Haloferax marinisediminis: one gene and its partners. The protein of the gene in region 4 binds, or shares a complex with, the protein of the main gene of each other region. Links are inferred from orthologs where the notes say so. Each region holds a gene or a part of one and is shown on either strand. Other genes may lie near its edges.

What was found.
Region 1: rpoB (region 4) and GJR98_RS08690 share a complex: the UniProt entries of both Methanocaldococcus jannaschii proteins name them as parts of the RNA polymerase complex. The link is inferred for Haloferax marinisediminis from one-to-one orthologs.
Region 2: rpoB (region 4) and GJR98_RS04645 share a complex: the UniProt entries of both Methanocaldococcus jannaschii proteins name them as parts of the RNA polymerase complex. The link is inferred for Haloferax marinisediminis from one-to-one orthologs.
Region 3: rpoB (region 4) and GJR98_RS08695 share a complex: the UniProt entries of both Methanocaldococcus jannaschii proteins name them as parts of the RNA polymerase complex. The link is inferred for Haloferax marinisediminis from one-to-one orthologs.
Region 5: rpoB (region 4) and GJR98_RS08560 share a complex: the UniProt entries of both Methanocaldococcus jannaschii proteins name them as parts of the RNA polymerase complex. The link is inferred for Haloferax marinisediminis from one-to-one orthologs.

The regions. Positions count from the first base shown.
Region 1 is NZ_WKJP01000001.1:1,669,030-1,671,863, forward strand. What follows is about bases 24-2,834. They hold GJR98_RS08690 (DNA-directed RNA polymerase subunit K), read right to left. Parts: upstream 1,612-2,834; coding sequence 1,435-1,611; downstream 24-1,434. Other genes in these bases: rpsB (30S ribosomal protein S2), read right to left, coding at 24-234; eno (phosphopyruvate hydratase), read right to left, coding at 231-1,430; GJR98_RS08695 (DNA-directed RNA polymerase subunit N), read right to left, coding at 1,608-1,802; GJR98_RS08700 (30S ribosomal protein S9), read right to left, coding at 1,815-2,213; GJR98_RS08705 (50S ribosomal protein L13), read right to left, coding at 2,207-2,644. Outside these bases: more of rpsB, read right to left, coding at 1-23. UniProt on the Methanocaldococcus jannaschii protein: DNA-dependent RNA polymerase (RNAP) catalyzes the transcription of DNA into RNA using the four ribonucleoside triphosphates as substrates.
Region 2 is NZ_WKJP01000001.1:894,318-897,203, forward strand. The notes cover bases 22-2,884. They hold GJR98_RS04645 (DNA-directed RNA polymerase), read right to left. Parts: upstream 1,808-2,884; coding sequence 1,235-1,807; downstream 22-1,234. Other genes in these bases: GJR98_RS04625 (bifunctional N(6)-L-threonylcarbamoyladenine synthase/serine/threonine protein kinase), read right to left, coding at 22-86; GJR98_RS04630 (30S ribosomal protein S24e), read right to left, coding at 123-428; GJR98_RS04635 (GTP-dependent dephospho-CoA kinase family protein), read right to left, coding at 496-1,035; spt4 (transcription elongation factor subunit Spt4), read right to left, coding at 1,038-1,235; GJR98_RS04650 (DUF188 domain-containing protein), read right to left, coding at 1,815-2,183. Also shown: more of GJR98_RS04625, read right to left, coding at 1-21; more of GJR98_RS04655, read right to left, coding at 2,885-2,886. UniProt on the Methanocaldococcus jannaschii protein: DNA-dependent RNA polymerase (RNAP) catalyzes the transcription of DNA into RNA using the four ribonucleoside triphosphates as substrates.
Region 3 is NZ_WKJP01000001.1:1,669,235-1,672,193, reverse strand. What follows is about bases 24-2,959. They hold GJR98_RS08695 (DNA-directed RNA polymerase subunit N), read left to right. Parts: upstream 24-1,362; coding sequence 1,363-1,557; downstream 1,558-2,959. Other genes in these bases: rpsB (30S ribosomal protein S2), read left to right, coding at 2,931-2,959; eno (phosphopyruvate hydratase), read left to right, coding at 1,735-2,934; GJR98_RS08690 (DNA-directed RNA polymerase subunit K), read left to right, coding at 1,554-1,730; GJR98_RS08700 (30S ribosomal protein S9), read left to right, coding at 952-1,350; GJR98_RS08705 (50S ribosomal protein L13), read left to right, coding at 521-958. UniProt on the Methanocaldococcus jannaschii protein: DNA-dependent RNA polymerase (RNAP) catalyzes the transcription of DNA into RNA using the four ribonucleoside triphosphates as substrates.
Region 4 is NZ_WKJP01000001.1:334,931-337,928, forward strand. What follows is about bases 1-2,975. They hold rpoB (DNA-directed RNA polymerase subunit B), read right to left. Parts: upstream 2,416-2,975; coding sequence 586-2,415; downstream 1-585. Other genes in these bases: GJR98_RS01790 (DNA-directed RNA polymerase subunit A'), read right to left, coding at 1-573; GJR98_RS01800 (DNA-directed RNA polymerase subunit B''), read right to left, coding at 2,417-2,975. Also shown: more of GJR98_RS01800, read right to left, coding at 2,976-2,998. UniProt on the Methanocaldococcus jannaschii protein: DNA-dependent RNA polymerase (RNAP) catalyzes the transcription of DNA into RNA using the four ribonucleoside triphosphates as substrates. The Rpo2 subunit (Rpo2N and Rpo2C in this organism) is implicated in DNA promoter recognition and in nucleotide binding.
Region 5 is NZ_WKJP01000001.1:1,644,384-1,647,276, forward strand. What follows is about bases 24-2,893. They hold GJR98_RS08560 (RNA polymerase Rpb4 family protein), read right to left. Parts: upstream 1,702-2,893; coding sequence 1,345-1,701; downstream 24-1,344. Other genes in these bases: GJR98_RS08550 (16S ribosomal RNA methyltransferase A), read right to left, coding at 24-657; GJR98_RS08555 (DUF655 domain-containing protein), read right to left, coding at 701-1,291; GJR98_RS08565 (50S ribosomal protein L21e), read right to left, coding at 1,705-1,995; GJR98_RS08570 (cystathionine gamma-synthase), read left to right, coding at 2,119-2,893. In the rest of the region: more of GJR98_RS08550, read right to left, coding at 1-23. UniProt on the Methanocaldococcus jannaschii protein: DNA-dependent RNA polymerase (RNAP) catalyzes the transcription of DNA into RNA using the four ribonucleoside triphosphates as substrates. This subunit is less well bound than the others.

The DNA of each region.
Region 1 (2,834 bases), 1.3 Mb from region 4 along the record:
GTAGTCTTCGACCGGGATGAGCAGGTCGGCGTCTTCGTCGGGCATGACGTCCTCGTCGAAGGCCGGCTCAGGCTCTGCTTCTTCGGCCTCGGCGGCCTCGTCGGCCGCCTCGGCGGTCTCTGCTGTCTCGTCTTCGGTGGCGGCCTCGTCGATGCCCGTCTCGGCGACCTCTTCGGTCTCCGTCTCGGGTTCCTCGTCGGCGACCTCCACCGCGTCGTTTTCGTTGTCGCTCATACTGCGTCGTCCGCGATGCGGATGAGTTCGTTCAGCTTGGCAGTTCGCTCGCCTTGCACCGTGCCGGTCTTGATGAACGGCGCGTCGGTGGCGACGGCGAGGTGTGCGATGGTCGTGTCTTCCGTCTCACCAGAGCGGTGAGAGATGACAGCGTCCATCCCGTTACGGGAGGCGAGTTCGACGGCGTCGAACGCGTCGGACAGCGTCCCGATCTGGTTCGGTTTGATGAGGATGGAGTTCGCGGCACCCACGTCGATACCTTCCTGCAGGCGGTCGACGTTGGTGACAAAGAGGTCGTCACCGCAGATCAGCGTGCGGTCTCCCACACGGTCGGTGAGTTCCGCGAAGCCCTCGTAGTCGTTCTCGTCGAGGGGGTCTTCGACGTAGACGAGGTCGTACTCGTCGACCATTTCGGCGACGTAGTCGATCTGCTCGTCCGTCGTCTTCGTCTCGTCGCCGTAGTGGTAGACACCATCTTCGAACATCTCGGACGCGGCGATGTCGAGACCGAAGCGAATCTCGAAGCCGAGTTCGTCCTCGACGTCGGAGACTGCTTCTTCCATAATCTCGAACGCTTCGGCGTCGGAGACTGCTGGTGCCCACGCACCCTCGTCGCCCTTCGCGGCGGGCACACCACGCTCGTCGAGAATCTCGGACGCGCGGGCGTGGACCTTCGCGTTGGCGAAGACGGCTTCGGAGACGCTCGGCGCACCGACTGGTGCGGCGAGGAACTCCTGGATGTTCGTGGCTTCCTTGGCGTGTTCACCGCCACCGATGACGTTACCGAGTGGCGTCGGGAAGTTGTCCCCACGGAACGCGCCGCCGAGGTGCTGGTACAGGGGTGCACCGAGCACGTCGGCGCCGGCCTTCGCGGCCGCCATCGAGATGGCGACGGCGCTGTTGGCGCCAATCTCCGAGAAGTTCTCGGTACCGTCTGCTGCTCGCAGTGCCGCATCGACTTCACGCTGGTCACCCGCGTAGACTTCGTCTACGAGACGGGGAACGGCGTGGCGTCGGGCCGCTGCGATTGCTTCGGTCGGCGGCAGTTCGATCGCTTCGTACTCGCCAGTGGATGCACCACTCGGGGCCGCAGCACGACCGAACCCACCGGATTCGGTGAGCACGTCGGCTTCGACCGTCGGGTTGCCACGGGAGTCGAGCACGCGGCGCAGTGAGACTGATGTGATTCGAGTCATGTTGTCACTTACCCTCTCGTTTCACGGTGAACGGAAGGACACCTGCATCGTACTCCTCAGCGGCGATGAGTATCGGTTCGGTCTGCTCAGTCTCCACGAGCACGGGTGCTCCGTAGGAGACCTGCAGCGCTCGCGCGCCGAGGATGCGGGCTTTCTCGTACCGATTGTACCGTTGTATCATTGGTAGGGTGACACGACGTCCACGAGGTCTTTGTGCGATACCATCATCCGCCGGCAGCAGGCACGAGTGACCCCGAGGTCGTCGAGGACTTCTGCAGGGTCCTCGTCACCCTCGCGAGCACGGGCCTGGAATTCATCCCAGTGTTCGCCAATCACCTTGCCGCAGGTGAAACACCGGACGGGAATCATCATGGTTAGATCACCTCAGCGGTAGGACTTCTGGTAGCGAGCGCGTGCGCCCGGTCCGCCCCACTTCTTGGGTTCGGACTGGCGAACGTCGTTGACCAGCAGCGAGCGGTCGAACTCCATGTACGCGTCGCGAAGTTCCGCGTCGTTCAGGTGCTGCACCAGCCCACGAGCGAGCGCGGTGCGGACTGCGTCGGCCTGACCGGCCACGCCGCCCCCGTTGACGCGCACGTCGATGTCGACCTGCGAGCGGAGGTCCTCACCTGCGATGCGGAACGGTTCCAGCATCTTCAGGCGGGCCATCTCCGGCTCGACCAGCTCGACCGGCTGGGAGTTGATACGGACTCGACCTTCACCGTCGCGCACGGTTGCGCGGGCGATGGCGGTCTTCTTCTTCCCGGACGTGTTGGTTACCATGTGACGTTAGCACCCAGCTTCTCGGAGACCTCTCCGAGCGAGATGAACTTGATGTTCGAAAGTCGGTCCAGCGAGGTCTCGTCGAGCATCTCGCCGTCTTCGTCGAACGGGTTGCCGACGTAGACGCGGATGTTCGAGAACGCCTCGCGTCCTCGGGGCTTCTTGTACGGAACCATCCCGCGGATGGCGCGCTTGAAGATGCGGTCGGGACGCTTCGGGTAGTACGGACCCTGGTCCGAACCAACGTCGGCGCGCTTGCGGTAGACGCTCATGACGTCATCTTCGGAACCGGTGATGACGGCGTCTTCCGCGTTGATGACGGCGACCTTCTCGCCTGCGAGGGCGCGCTGAGCGACCTCCGAGGCGACGCGGCCCATGATGCAGTTCTTCGCGTCGACGACGACGTCGGCGTCGAATTCTGCGAGGCTCATCGGATCACCCGCACGTTGGACCCTTCGGGGTTCTGTTCAGCAATCTGTTCGAGCGTCACGACGTCGCCAACCTGCTCGATCTTCGTTCGAGCGGTGGACGAGAAGTCCACAGCAGCGACTGTGACGTTTTTCTGCAGCACACCGCTACCCAGCACCTTGCCGGGCACGACGACGGTTTCGTCTTCTCGAG
Region 2 (2,886 bases), 560 kb from region 4 along the record:
CCCACGCGGAGGGCGTCGGGGTCGTCCGTCTCGAAAACCGCTGCGCTCGCGGCCCAAGCAGTACCTTCGATTCCGAGAATGCGCATCGAGAGTCGGTTGAAAACGGCGATTCGAAGCCGAGTTTAGGCCTCTTCGGCCTCGACTTCGGCGTCGGTAATCTTGTTGCGTTCGAGCATGTGTTCCTGTTCGACGTCGCGGGCGAACTCGGGGCTCTCGTAGACCTTCGCGTAGCCAGCGGTCTTGCGCATGCCGAACTTCGTGTCGAGTTCGTGGACGACGACTTCGTCAGAGTCCTTGTTCAGCTTGGCCGCGAGAGAGTCGCGAACCGACAGACGGGAGGGCGTCGCTTCCTCGTGGACGATCTCGAAGCGAACGTCCGAGCGGTGCAACATGGGGTTCTCCTCCTCGGAGATGATTTCGATTTCCATGGTTAGTTACCCGTAATTGCCCGCGAAGCAAGTAAAAGGATTTCGAAGGGAGAGGAGAGTCCGCTAGTCAGGCCTCGATAGGGGCAAGAACCGTCTCGGTATCGCCGTCGAATTGGAAGAGCAGGTCGCGCATCTCCGTCTTGGCCGCCTCGTCGACGGTGATGCGGACCATTCCCTCGTCTGGTTGGCCGTACACGACAGTCGACCCGAGTGGTGCGGCGAGAACCGCAGGAAGCGTCGCGAGGTCCTCTTCGCCGTCGACGAGGAGGGTCGTCGGTCCGTCTGCGGCGAGTGCGTCGACGAGTGCCGCGACGAGGTCACGCGAAATCGTGCCCGGTTCGTTGGTGACCTCGACGAGGCGACCCGTCTCGACCGCGCGACGAATCTCGTCGCTGACGGCCTCTCGCTTGGTCTTGCCGTCGACGACTGCGACGTCCGGCGGTCGCTCGGCGCGACGGAGGTAGAAGGTGACGACGTCGCCGACGGCGACGAGTGGTGCGTTCGTCTCCTCGCTCGATGCGTCTGCGAGGAGTGCCTCGGCGTCCGTGTAGACGGGGCCGAACGGCTCTTTGAACGCTGCGCGGAGCGCCGTCGGCAGGGTGAGCATTCTCAGCGGACCTTGAGGGCGTAACCGCCGGGTTCGGTGACTTTCATCTCCGTGGCGATTTCGCTCTGTTCGGGGTGGGTGATGACGACGTAGCCCGCCCAGTCTTCGGTGAGACTGCTCGACCCGCAGTTCTCACACGTCTGTTTGTCGGGTTCGTTGACGAAGTGACACTCTCGGCAGGCGAGGCGCTTCTTCGCCATCAGTTACCCTCCGCCGAGGCCTCGCTCTGCTGGCGCTTCTTCTCGAGCCAGCCGTGCTTGCCGAGCCCCGGCTGTTTCGCGGTGAGGCCAATCTTCGAGTCGCGCGGGTTGCGCTCGTCGATACTCTTCGTGACGATGCGGGCGCGGACCTCGTCGTCCACGGCGAGCGTCTGGTTGGACTCGGTCGACGCGAGCTGCTGGTTCTCGCCGTCGTAGGCGAGGTATTCGTCGGAAATCTGCGAGACGTGGAGCAGTCCGTCGACCGGTCCGATGCCGACGAAGGCACCGAACTCGACGACTTCGACCACGATCCCGTCGACGACCTCCTGCATGTCTGGGTCGTAGGTGATCGCGTCGAACTCGGCTTCGTAGTAGACGCCGGGGCGGTTGGGCAACACGGTGCCCTCACCGATGTCGTGGACGTTCACGACGCTCACGACGCTTCCAACGTCTTCGTCCATCCGTCCTTCCAGTTTGTCCTGCAACAGTCGCTTGACCCGCTCGGGCGTCACATCGCCCAGGTGGCGTGGCGGGACTTCGACTGTGTCTTTGAGTCGTACCCGTTTGTACATAGTTTCGTTAAGGTTCCGTGACCGCCAGTGTGGCGTGCCCCCGGATGCCGATGACGGGAATCCCGCATTCGAGCACCCTGTCACGGAGGGGCTTGTCGTTCGTGACGACGTAGTCCGTCTCGCCCGATTCGGCGAGTTCGACGATTGCGTCGTCGGCGTACGATTCCTCGGTTTCGACCGCACGGCACCGAGTCGCTAGGTCCACACCCACGCTCGCGGCGATGGCCTCGGTCCCGCCGCCCGTCGAGAGCTTCTCCAGCTCGTCGAGGACGGCCGTGGGGACGACGAGGTCCGCGTCGGCCGCGAGTAACCGGTCGAGTTCGTCGAACACGCGAACGTCGAGTTCGACCGGCATCATGAGTGCGTTCGTGTCCATAACGACTACGGTGGCGGTCACGTCACTTGAGCGTCCCGATACCGATGAGGCGCCAGCGAGCGCCAACACGACGGTTGATTGCTATCTTCGCACCCTCTGCCGCACAGACTGGGCGCTTGAGCTTAACTTCTGCCTCGCCGCTGCGCGCACTCGTCACCGCACCGACGGTGGTCGCGGTGCCGACGGTGAGCATCAGCGGTTCGCCAGTCGAAATCTCGTCGACGCTGTCGTCTTCGCTGCCGACGACGCGGTCGAGCAGGTCCACGTCCATCGTGAACTCCTCGCGCGTCGGTGGGAGCGTGCCGGGCTTGCCGGCGACCTGTCCTGCGAGCGCGTCACCTTTCGTGACACTCGGGTCGAGGCCGGTTCCGACACCACAGAGACCACCGGGCTGGACTTCGTCGACCATGTTGCCGCCCGCTTGCAGCGACCGAATCTCGGTCGTGATGGAGCGCCACTCGGTCTGGCCTTCTTCGTCGACTTCGCGGCCGGGACGGAGTTCGAGTTCGTCGCCCTCTTCGAGTTTCCCGGCGACGACGCTGCCGCCGATGACGCCGCCCATGAGACCCTCCCAGGTCGTCCCCGGGCGGTTGATGTCGAAGCTGCGTGCGACGAACATTCGGCTGTCTTCGGTCTCGTCGCGGTCCGGGGTCGGGATGTTCTCCTCGATTGCCTCGATGAGAACGTCGAGGTTGACCTCTTG
Region 3 (2,959 bases), 1.3 Mb from region 4 along the record:
TGTCACGGCACCGGGTCGGACCGAAGGTGTTTTTACGGGGCATGAAGTACAGCGGAATGCTTGCAGGGATAGCCAAGTCTGGCCAACGGCGCAGCGTTCAGGGCGCTGTCTCATAGGAGTCCGCAGGTTCAAATCCTGCTCCCTGCACTCCGCTTTCTCTCTGGAGGTAGACAATGAGTAAGACGAACCCGAGACTCAACAGTCTCATCGCCGAGCTGAAGGCGGTCTCGCGTGAGTCCGGTGCCAACGTCTGGCAGGATGTCGCGGACCGTCTCGAAAAGCCACGGCGCACCCACGCGGAAGTCAACCTGAGCCGTATCGAACGATACGCTCGAGAAGACGAAACCGTCGTCGTGCCCGGCAAGGTGCTGGGTAGCGGTGTGCTGCAGAAAAACGTCACAGTCGCTGCTGTGGACTTCTCGTCCACCGCTCGAACGAAGATCGAGCAGGTTGGCGACGTCGTGACGCTCGAACAGATTGCTGAACAGAACCCCGAAGGGTCCAACGTGCGGGTGATCCGATGAGCCTCGCAGAATTCGACGCCGACGTCGTCGTCGACGCGAAGAACTGCATCATGGGCCGCGTCGCCTCGGAGGTCGCTCAGCGCGCCCTCGCAGGCGAGAAGGTCGCCGTCATCAACGCGGAAGACGCCGTCATCACCGGTTCCGAAGATGACGTCATGAGCGTCTACCGCAAGCGCGCCGACGTTGGTTCGGACCAGGGTCCGTACTACCCGAAGCGTCCCGACCGCATCTTCAAGCGCGCCATCCGCGGGATGGTTCCGTACAAGAAGCCCCGAGGACGCGAGGCGTTCTCGAACATCCGCGTCTACGTCGGCAACCCGTTCGACGAAGACGGCGAGATGCTCGACGAGACCTCGCTGGACCGACTTTCGAACATCAAGTTCATCTCGCTCGGAGAGGTCTCCGAGAAGCTGGGTGCTAACGTCACATGGTAACCAACACGTCCGGGAAGAAGAAGACCGCCATCGCCCGCGCAACCGTGCGCGACGGTGAAGGTCGAGTCCGTATCAACTCCCAGCCGGTCGAGCTGGTCGAGCCGGAGATGGCCCGCCTGAAGATGCTGGAACCGTTCCGCATCGCAGGTGAGGACCTCCGCTCGCAGGTCGACATCGACGTGCGCGTCAACGGGGGCGGCGTGGCCGGTCAGGCCGACGCAGTCCGCACCGCGCTCGCTCGTGGGCTGGTGCAGCACCTGAACGACGCGGAACTTCGCGACGCGTACATGGAGTTCGACCGCTCGCTGCTGGTCAACGACGTTCGCCAGTCCGAACCCAAGAAGTGGGGCGGACCGGGCGCACGCGCTCGCTACCAGAAGTCCTACCGCTGAGGTGATCTAACCATGATGATTCCCGTCCGGTGTTTCACCTGCGGCAAGGTGATTGGCGAACACTGGGATGAATTCCAGGCCCGTGCTCGCGAGGGTGACGAGGACCCTGCAGAAGTCCTCGACGACCTCGGGGTCACTCGTGCCTGCTGCCGGCGGATGATGGTATCGCACAAAGACCTCGTGGACGTCGTGTCACCCTACCAATGATACAACGGTACAATCGGTACGAGAAAGCCCGCATCCTCGGCGCGCGAGCGCTGCAGGTCTCCTACGGAGCACCCGTGCTCGTGGAGACTGAGCAGACCGAACCGATACTCATCGCCGCTGAGGAGTACGATGCAGGTGTCCTTCCGTTCACCGTGAAACGAGAGGGTAAGTGACAACATGACTCGAATCACATCAGTCTCACTGCGCCGCGTGCTCGACTCCCGTGGCAACCCGACGGTCGAAGCCGACGTGCTCACCGAATCCGGTGGGTTCGGTCGTGCTGCGGCCCCGAGTGGTGCATCCACTGGCGAGTACGAAGCGATCGAACTGCCGCCGACCGAAGCAATCGCAGCGGCCCGACGCCACGCCGTTCCCCGTCTCGTAGACGAAGTCTACGCGGGTGACCAGCGTGAAGTCGATGCGGCACTGCGAGCAGCAGACGGTACCGAGAACTTCTCGGAGATTGGCGCCAACAGCGCCGTCGCCATCTCGATGGCGGCCGCGAAGGCCGGCGCCGACGTGCTCGGTGCACCCCTGTACCAGCACCTCGGCGGCGCGTTCCGTGGGGACAACTTCCCGACGCCACTCGGTAACGTCATCGGTGGCGGTGAACACGCCAAGGAAGCCACGAACATCCAGGAGTTCCTCGCCGCACCAGTCGGTGCGCCGAGCGTCTCCGAAGCCGTCTTCGCCAACGCGAAGGTCCACGCCCGCGCGTCCGAGATTCTCGACGAGCGTGGTGTGCCCGCCGCGAAGGGCGACGAGGGTGCGTGGGCACCAGCAGTCTCCGACGCCGAAGCGTTCGAGATTATGGAAGAAGCAGTCTCCGACGTCGAGGACGAACTCGGCTTCGAGATTCGCTTCGGTCTCGACATCGCCGCGTCCGAGATGTTCGAAGATGGTGTCTACCACTACGGCGACGAGACGAAGACGACGGACGAGCAGATCGACTACGTCGCCGAAATGGTCGACGAGTACGACCTCGTCTACGTCGAAGACCCCCTCGACGAGAACGACTACGAGGGCTTCGCGGAACTCACCGACCGTGTGGGAGACCGCACGCTGATCTGCGGTGACGACCTCTTTGTCACCAACGTCGACCGCCTGCAGGAAGGTATCGACGTGGGTGCCGCGAACTCCATCCTCATCAAACCGAACCAGATCGGGACGCTGTCCGACGCGTTCGACGCCGTCGAACTCGCCTCCCGTAACGGGATGGACGCTGTCATCTCTCACCGCTCTGGTGAGACGGAAGACACGACCATCGCACACCTCGCCGTCGCCACCGACGCGCCGTTCATCAAGACCGGCACGGTGCAAGGCGAGCGAACTGCCAAGCTGAACGAACTCATCCGCATCGCGGACGACGCAGTATGAGCGACAACGAAAACGACGCGGTGGA
Region 4 (2,998 bases):
GTCCTCGTCGTCAGGGTCCGGCTGCATCGCGGAGGCGATGCGCTCGGAGAAGTCGCCGGCGAGCACGTTCTGGACCTCGTAGTAGGTCGTCGGCTTCTCGTGTTTGATGTCGTGCTGTGGGGAACTACAGTGGGGACAGCGGTGGGCCTTGCGGGCCTGCCGAACTGCCGACTTCATCACGTCGCTCCAGTCGTCGCCGAGTTCCTTCGTCCGCTTGAGGCTGTCTCGGTACTCGTCTGCTTCTTCCTGCGTGAGCGCGAGGCGGCCACACTCACGGCAGGTCGAACGGAGCAGGCGGCGGATGAGCTTCGTGAAGCCGACGTGGATGACGGGTGCGGCCAGTTCGATGTGACCGAAGTGCCCGTTACACGACCCGGAGTGCTGGCCGCAGGTGCGGCACTGCAGACCGGGGTCGATGACGCCCAGACGTGGGTCCATGAGACCCATGTCGATTGGGTAGCCGTCGTCGTCGTAGGTGTCCGCGGTGATGACCTTCGTCGCGGACATGTCTCGGTACGTCTCCGGGTCCATCAACCCGAACTGAATACTGCCGATTTCTTTGGGTGTCTGCATTGACATGTGTGGTTAGACCGCGTCCTTGAGCTCGATTCGTGGGCGAACACCGAGTGCCACCATCTCGTCGAGGAGCAACTTGAACGCGTAGCTGATGTCGATTTCGTGGATGTTGTCCTCGTCGCCGGTGACGGGGTCGTAGATACGGCGCTGGTCGCGGTCTTCGACGGCGACCATGCCGGTGTCGGCGGAGATGTACACCTTCTCCTTGTCGGAGGAGTCGAGCAGGCGCTCTTGCAGCACCATCGCGGCGCCGTGCCCGATGACGGTGTCACGCTCCATCTCCCCGAGACGAAGGCCACCTTCGCGGGCGCGACCTTCGGTCGGCTGGCGGGTAAGCACCTGCACGGGACCACGCGAACGGGCGTGCAGCTTGTTGCTCACCATGTGGTACAGCTTGTGGTAGAAGATGATGCCGACGAAGATTTCGGCCTCGATCTTCTCGCCGGTGACACCGGAGTACATGACCTCCTTCCCGGAGGACATGAAGCCGCGTTCTTCCAGCGCGGAGCGGAGTTCGTGTTCGTCTTCGCCCTGGAAGGCGGTCCCGTCGACGCGGCGTCCTTCGAGTGCGCCGACTTTGCCACCGAGCATCTCCAGCACGTGGCCGACCGTCATGCGCGACGGCAGTGCGTGCGGGTTGAGAACGAGGTCAGGGACGACACCGTCGGCGGTGAAGGGCATGTCTTCCTGTGGTGCCAAGTGGCCCACGACACCCTTCTGTCCGTGGCGGGATGCGAACTTGTCACCGAGCTCCGGAACTCGCTGGTCACGAACGGAGACCTTGGCGAGTTTCGAGCCATCTTCGCCCTCCATGAGCGTGACGGTGTCGACGACACCGGACTCACCGGAGCGCATCGTGACAGACGTCTCGCGGCGCTTCTGCGGCGAGAGACCTGCCATGTCGTCGGGTTCTTCGAGGAACCGTGGCGGCGAGGTCTTGCCGAGGAGCACGGAGTTCTCGTCGACGACCGTCTCGGGGTTGACGAGACCGTCTTCGTCGAGGTGCGAGTAGGCGTCTTCACCGCGTGCGCCACGCACGTCCTGCGACGGAATCTCGAAGCGGTCTTCCTGTCCACCGGGGTAGCGACGCTCTTCGCCTTCGTAGGTCCGGAAGAAGTGCGAGCGAGCGAGGGCACGTTCGACAGAGCCCTTGTTCATGACGAGTGCGTCCTCGATGTTGAACCCCTCGTAGGACATCACGGCCACGACGAAGTTCTGTGCAGCCGGGCGCTCGTCGAACCCAATCTGCTCCGTGGTCTGGGTCTTGACCATCGAGAGCTGTGGGTAGTGCATGAGGTGCTGGCGGGTGTCCGGGCGGATACGGTAGTTCGCGGCCGGAATCCCCAGCGACTGCTTCATCATCCCTGCACCCATCGTAATACGCGGCGAGGCGTTGTGTTCCGGGTACGGAATCATCCCGGCACCGATACCGAAGATGAGCTGTGGGTCGATTTCGAGGTGGGTGTGGTCTTCGTTGAGTTCGTCTTCGTCGACGCCGACGTAGATGTCCTCTTCTTCCTCGGCGTCGATGAACTCGACGAGTCCACGGTCGACGAGGTCCTCGAAGTCGAGTTCGTCGTTTTCGAGTGCTTCGACGTGTTCGTCCGTGAGCAGCGGTTCACCGTCTTCGACGACGATGAGGGGACGACGGGCACGCCCGGCGTCCGCGTTGATGATCACTTCGCGGGTGCGCTCCTTGACGGAGACGTTCACCATCTGGCTGACGTCGCCGCGGCGACGTGCCTCGCGAATCTGCGCTGCGAGTTGGTTGGGGTCGGGGTGCGTCCCGACGAGACTACCGTTGACGTATACTTTCGCTTCTCGCTGTGCCTGAGCCATGTTAGTCGTCTGCAGGTGTGGGGTCGATGCTGTCGATGCCGGGGATACCCTCGACACCCATCGACGCAAGTTCTCGTTTCAGTGCCTGTTCGTCTTCGACGTTCTGAGAGAGCTCCATCGCCTGCGCGAAGTTCTTCACCAGACCACAGTTCGGCCCTTCTGGCGTCTCAGACGGGCAGATGCGACCCCACTGGGTCGCGTGCAGGTCGCGTGCCTCGAAGTGAGGCTGCGACCGCGAAAGCGGACTGCGAAGGCGGCGCAGGTGAGACAGCACACCCATGTAGTCGGTGCGGTCGACGAGCTGGGAGACGCCGGAGCGGCCACCAACCCAGTTCCCCGTCGCGATGGGGTGTTCGAGACGTTCGGTGAGAACGTCAGACCGAACCACGGTGTTGACCGTGAGATTACGGTTACGCATGTTCGCACGCTCGAGCTGGTACTTCACGTCGCGTGCGAGCTTGTTGAGCGCCGTCCGGAACAGGTCCTTCATCAGGTCGCCGGACACCTTGAGGCGCTTGTTGGCGTAGTGGTCTTTGTCGTCGGACTCGCGGCGCTGGAGTGCGAGTTCGAAACACGCCTCGGC
Region 5 (2,893 bases), 1.3 Mb from region 4 along the record:
GAACTCCTCGTCGTCGACCTCGTAGTCCGGCGCACGCGGCGTCACGCGGACGATGGCGCTCTGGACAGCGGGTTTGGGGGCGAAAGCTTCACGAGGAACGATTTCACAGACGTCGACCTCGCCGTAGTGTTGTGCGCTCACCGAGAGGCGGCCGTACTCGGACGTTCCCGAGTCGGCGGCCATCCGCTCGCCGAACTCTTTCTGGAACATGAGCACGAGCGGTTTTCCTCGCGGGAGGAGACGGAACGATATCTCCGAGGAGATGCCGTACGGGAGGTTCGAGACACACGCCGTGAACTCGGGGAGGTCCACCTCGAGTGCGTCGCCTTCGATGACCGTGAGGCGACCCGCCTCGACTTCGTCGGCGAACTCACGGCGGAGATGCGCCGCGAACGTCCCGTCCTGTTCGACGACGGTCACACGGTCTGCGACGTCGAGGAGTCGGTCGGTCAGGACGCCCGGTCCACCACCGATTTCGAGGATGTGAGATTTGTCTGTGTCCTCGGGGAGATACGTCGGGATTCGGTCGACGACGCGGTCGTCGACGAGGAAGTGCTGGTCTCGGTCGGGGTCACCGCGGACGCCTGCCCGGCGGATGAGCGCGTCCGGGTCGCGTGTGCCGGCCGCGCGAGCCTGTTCGCTTCCGTCGCTCGTCATTGCCAGAGGTAGCGTGTGCGGCCGGGTAAAACTCCCGTTCCACTTATTGGTCGTTTCGAACGAACGTCTTGTACTTCACGTCGTCGTCGTGGAGTTCGTCGAGGATGCGCTCGACGATGACCTCTTTCGGATGGTGAAGCCCGGAGACGCGCTCGTGGAGGTCGTCGAACGACTCGAACGGGCCGTAGCGCTTCCGCTCTTCGAGAATCTTGTCCCGCAGCTTCTTGCCGATACCGGGGAGCAAGTTGAGTTGGTGGAGGCGAAGCGTAATCGGTTGGGCCTCGTTGTAGAAGTTCACGAAGCGTGCTTCGTCGGCGTCGACAATGTCCTGGACGACGTACTCTAATTCGGAGTCCGCCGTATTCGAGAGGTCACCGTACGACAACCGCTCGACGTTCTGGACGACTTCGCGGTCTGCAACTGGCGCGACGACGACGCGGTCGCCGATGCTCACGTCCGCGTCTTCAGCCAGCGTCAACTCGAGGAGACGGAAGTTCGACTCGTCGAGCGCGTAGGCGATGGGCTCTGCGTCGAACCGTCGTCGGCCATCATTTTGACGCCCGTGCCGGAGCACGTCGAGCAACACGGCGTACTCGACCGTTGCGTCGGCGTCGCCGCTCTCCGAAGCTGTCATGTCAGTAGATACGACGAGGCTATATTTAAATAGTTGGCCGCGCCGTCGCCCGTTCAGACGTACTTGGCGACGACGTTGAGAATCTCGTCGAGTTCGTCGCCAGAGAGTGCGTACCGTTGCTGGGCGAACACCGCACGCAGTTCGTCGCGGGACTCCGGCAGGAGGTCCGCGATTTTGATTGCGGTGGGGGCGTCGACTTTCTCAAGTTCGGCGAGCTCCTCGACGAGTTCGCGAGATTCCTCGGGGTCGAGGTGGGCGAACCGGTTGACGTGCTCGATTGCACGCGCCAGCTCGTAGCGCATCTCGCGCTCTTCGTCGGCAGCGCGTTCCGCCTCAACCTCGGCGAGGAGTTCTTTGACCTCAGACGTGGTCAGGTACTCCTCGTCGAGCTTTTCTTTGAAGATGGTCATCGCTTACTGCTGGGCGCGCAGGTGAGCGGGCCGGACGATAACCAGCTTCTCTTTGCCACCGTCGTTGATCTGGACCTTGAACGCACGGCCCTGTTTCCCGACGACCTCACCGGTGAGGCCGTTGAAGCGCGGGTGGAACCGTCCCTCGCGCACGCTCGGGTCGAGGTTGAGATGAACCTTCTGACCCTCGTCGAATTCGGCGATAGAGCGCTGCGGCGGCGAAGTACCGCGCTCGCGCGGCTTGTTCGAGAGCTTTCCTCGCGTCCCCTTCATTGGACCATTGGAGCTCGGCATAGTCGTGAGAACGAGTACTTGCGTCGCCATTATAAATTGCACGTTACGAACCGCGCGTGTGCATCTCCCGCGTGGTCGCGGCGGAGGGACGGACTTAACCCGAGTCGGTGCGGGGGTTCGCGTATGACCGAAGACGAGCGACGCATCGAGACGCGCGCCATCCACGCTGGGCAGGAGCCCGACGAGGAGACGGGCGCGCTCATGACGCCAATCTACGCGAACTCCACGTACGTACAGGACGGCCCTGGCGACCACCGTGGCTACGAATACTCTCGGACGGGGAATCCGACGCGGACCGACCTCGAAACGAATCTCGCGGCGCTCGAAGGCGGCTCGTACGGCCGGGCGTTCTCCTCGGGGATGGGTGCAATCAACACCGTCCTCAACCTGCTCGAAGCGGGCGACCACGTCGTCGCCGGCAACGACGTCTATGGGGGAACACACCGCATCTTCACGCAGGTCTACGAGAAGTACGACCTCGAATTCGACTTCGTCGAGACGACCGACCACGACGCCGTCCGCGACGCTGTCCGCGACGAGACGGAACTCGTGTGGGTCGAGACGCCGACGAACCCCCTCATGCGCGTCAACGACATCGAAGCGCTGGCCGACATCGCCCACGAAGCCGATGCGCTCTGCGCCGTCGACAACACCTTCGCGACGCCGTACCTCCAGCGCCCGCTCGAACACGGTGCCGACATCGTCTCGCACTCGCTGACGAAGTACCTCGGTGGCCACTCCGACATCGTCGGTGGCGCGCTCGTCACCGACGACGAGGAGCTCGACGAGGAGATTGGCTTCTACCAGAACTCCGTGGGTGCGACGCCCTCGCCGTTCGACTGCTTCCTCGTCCTCCGTGGGACGAAGACGCTGCCCGTCCGCATGGACCGTCACTGCG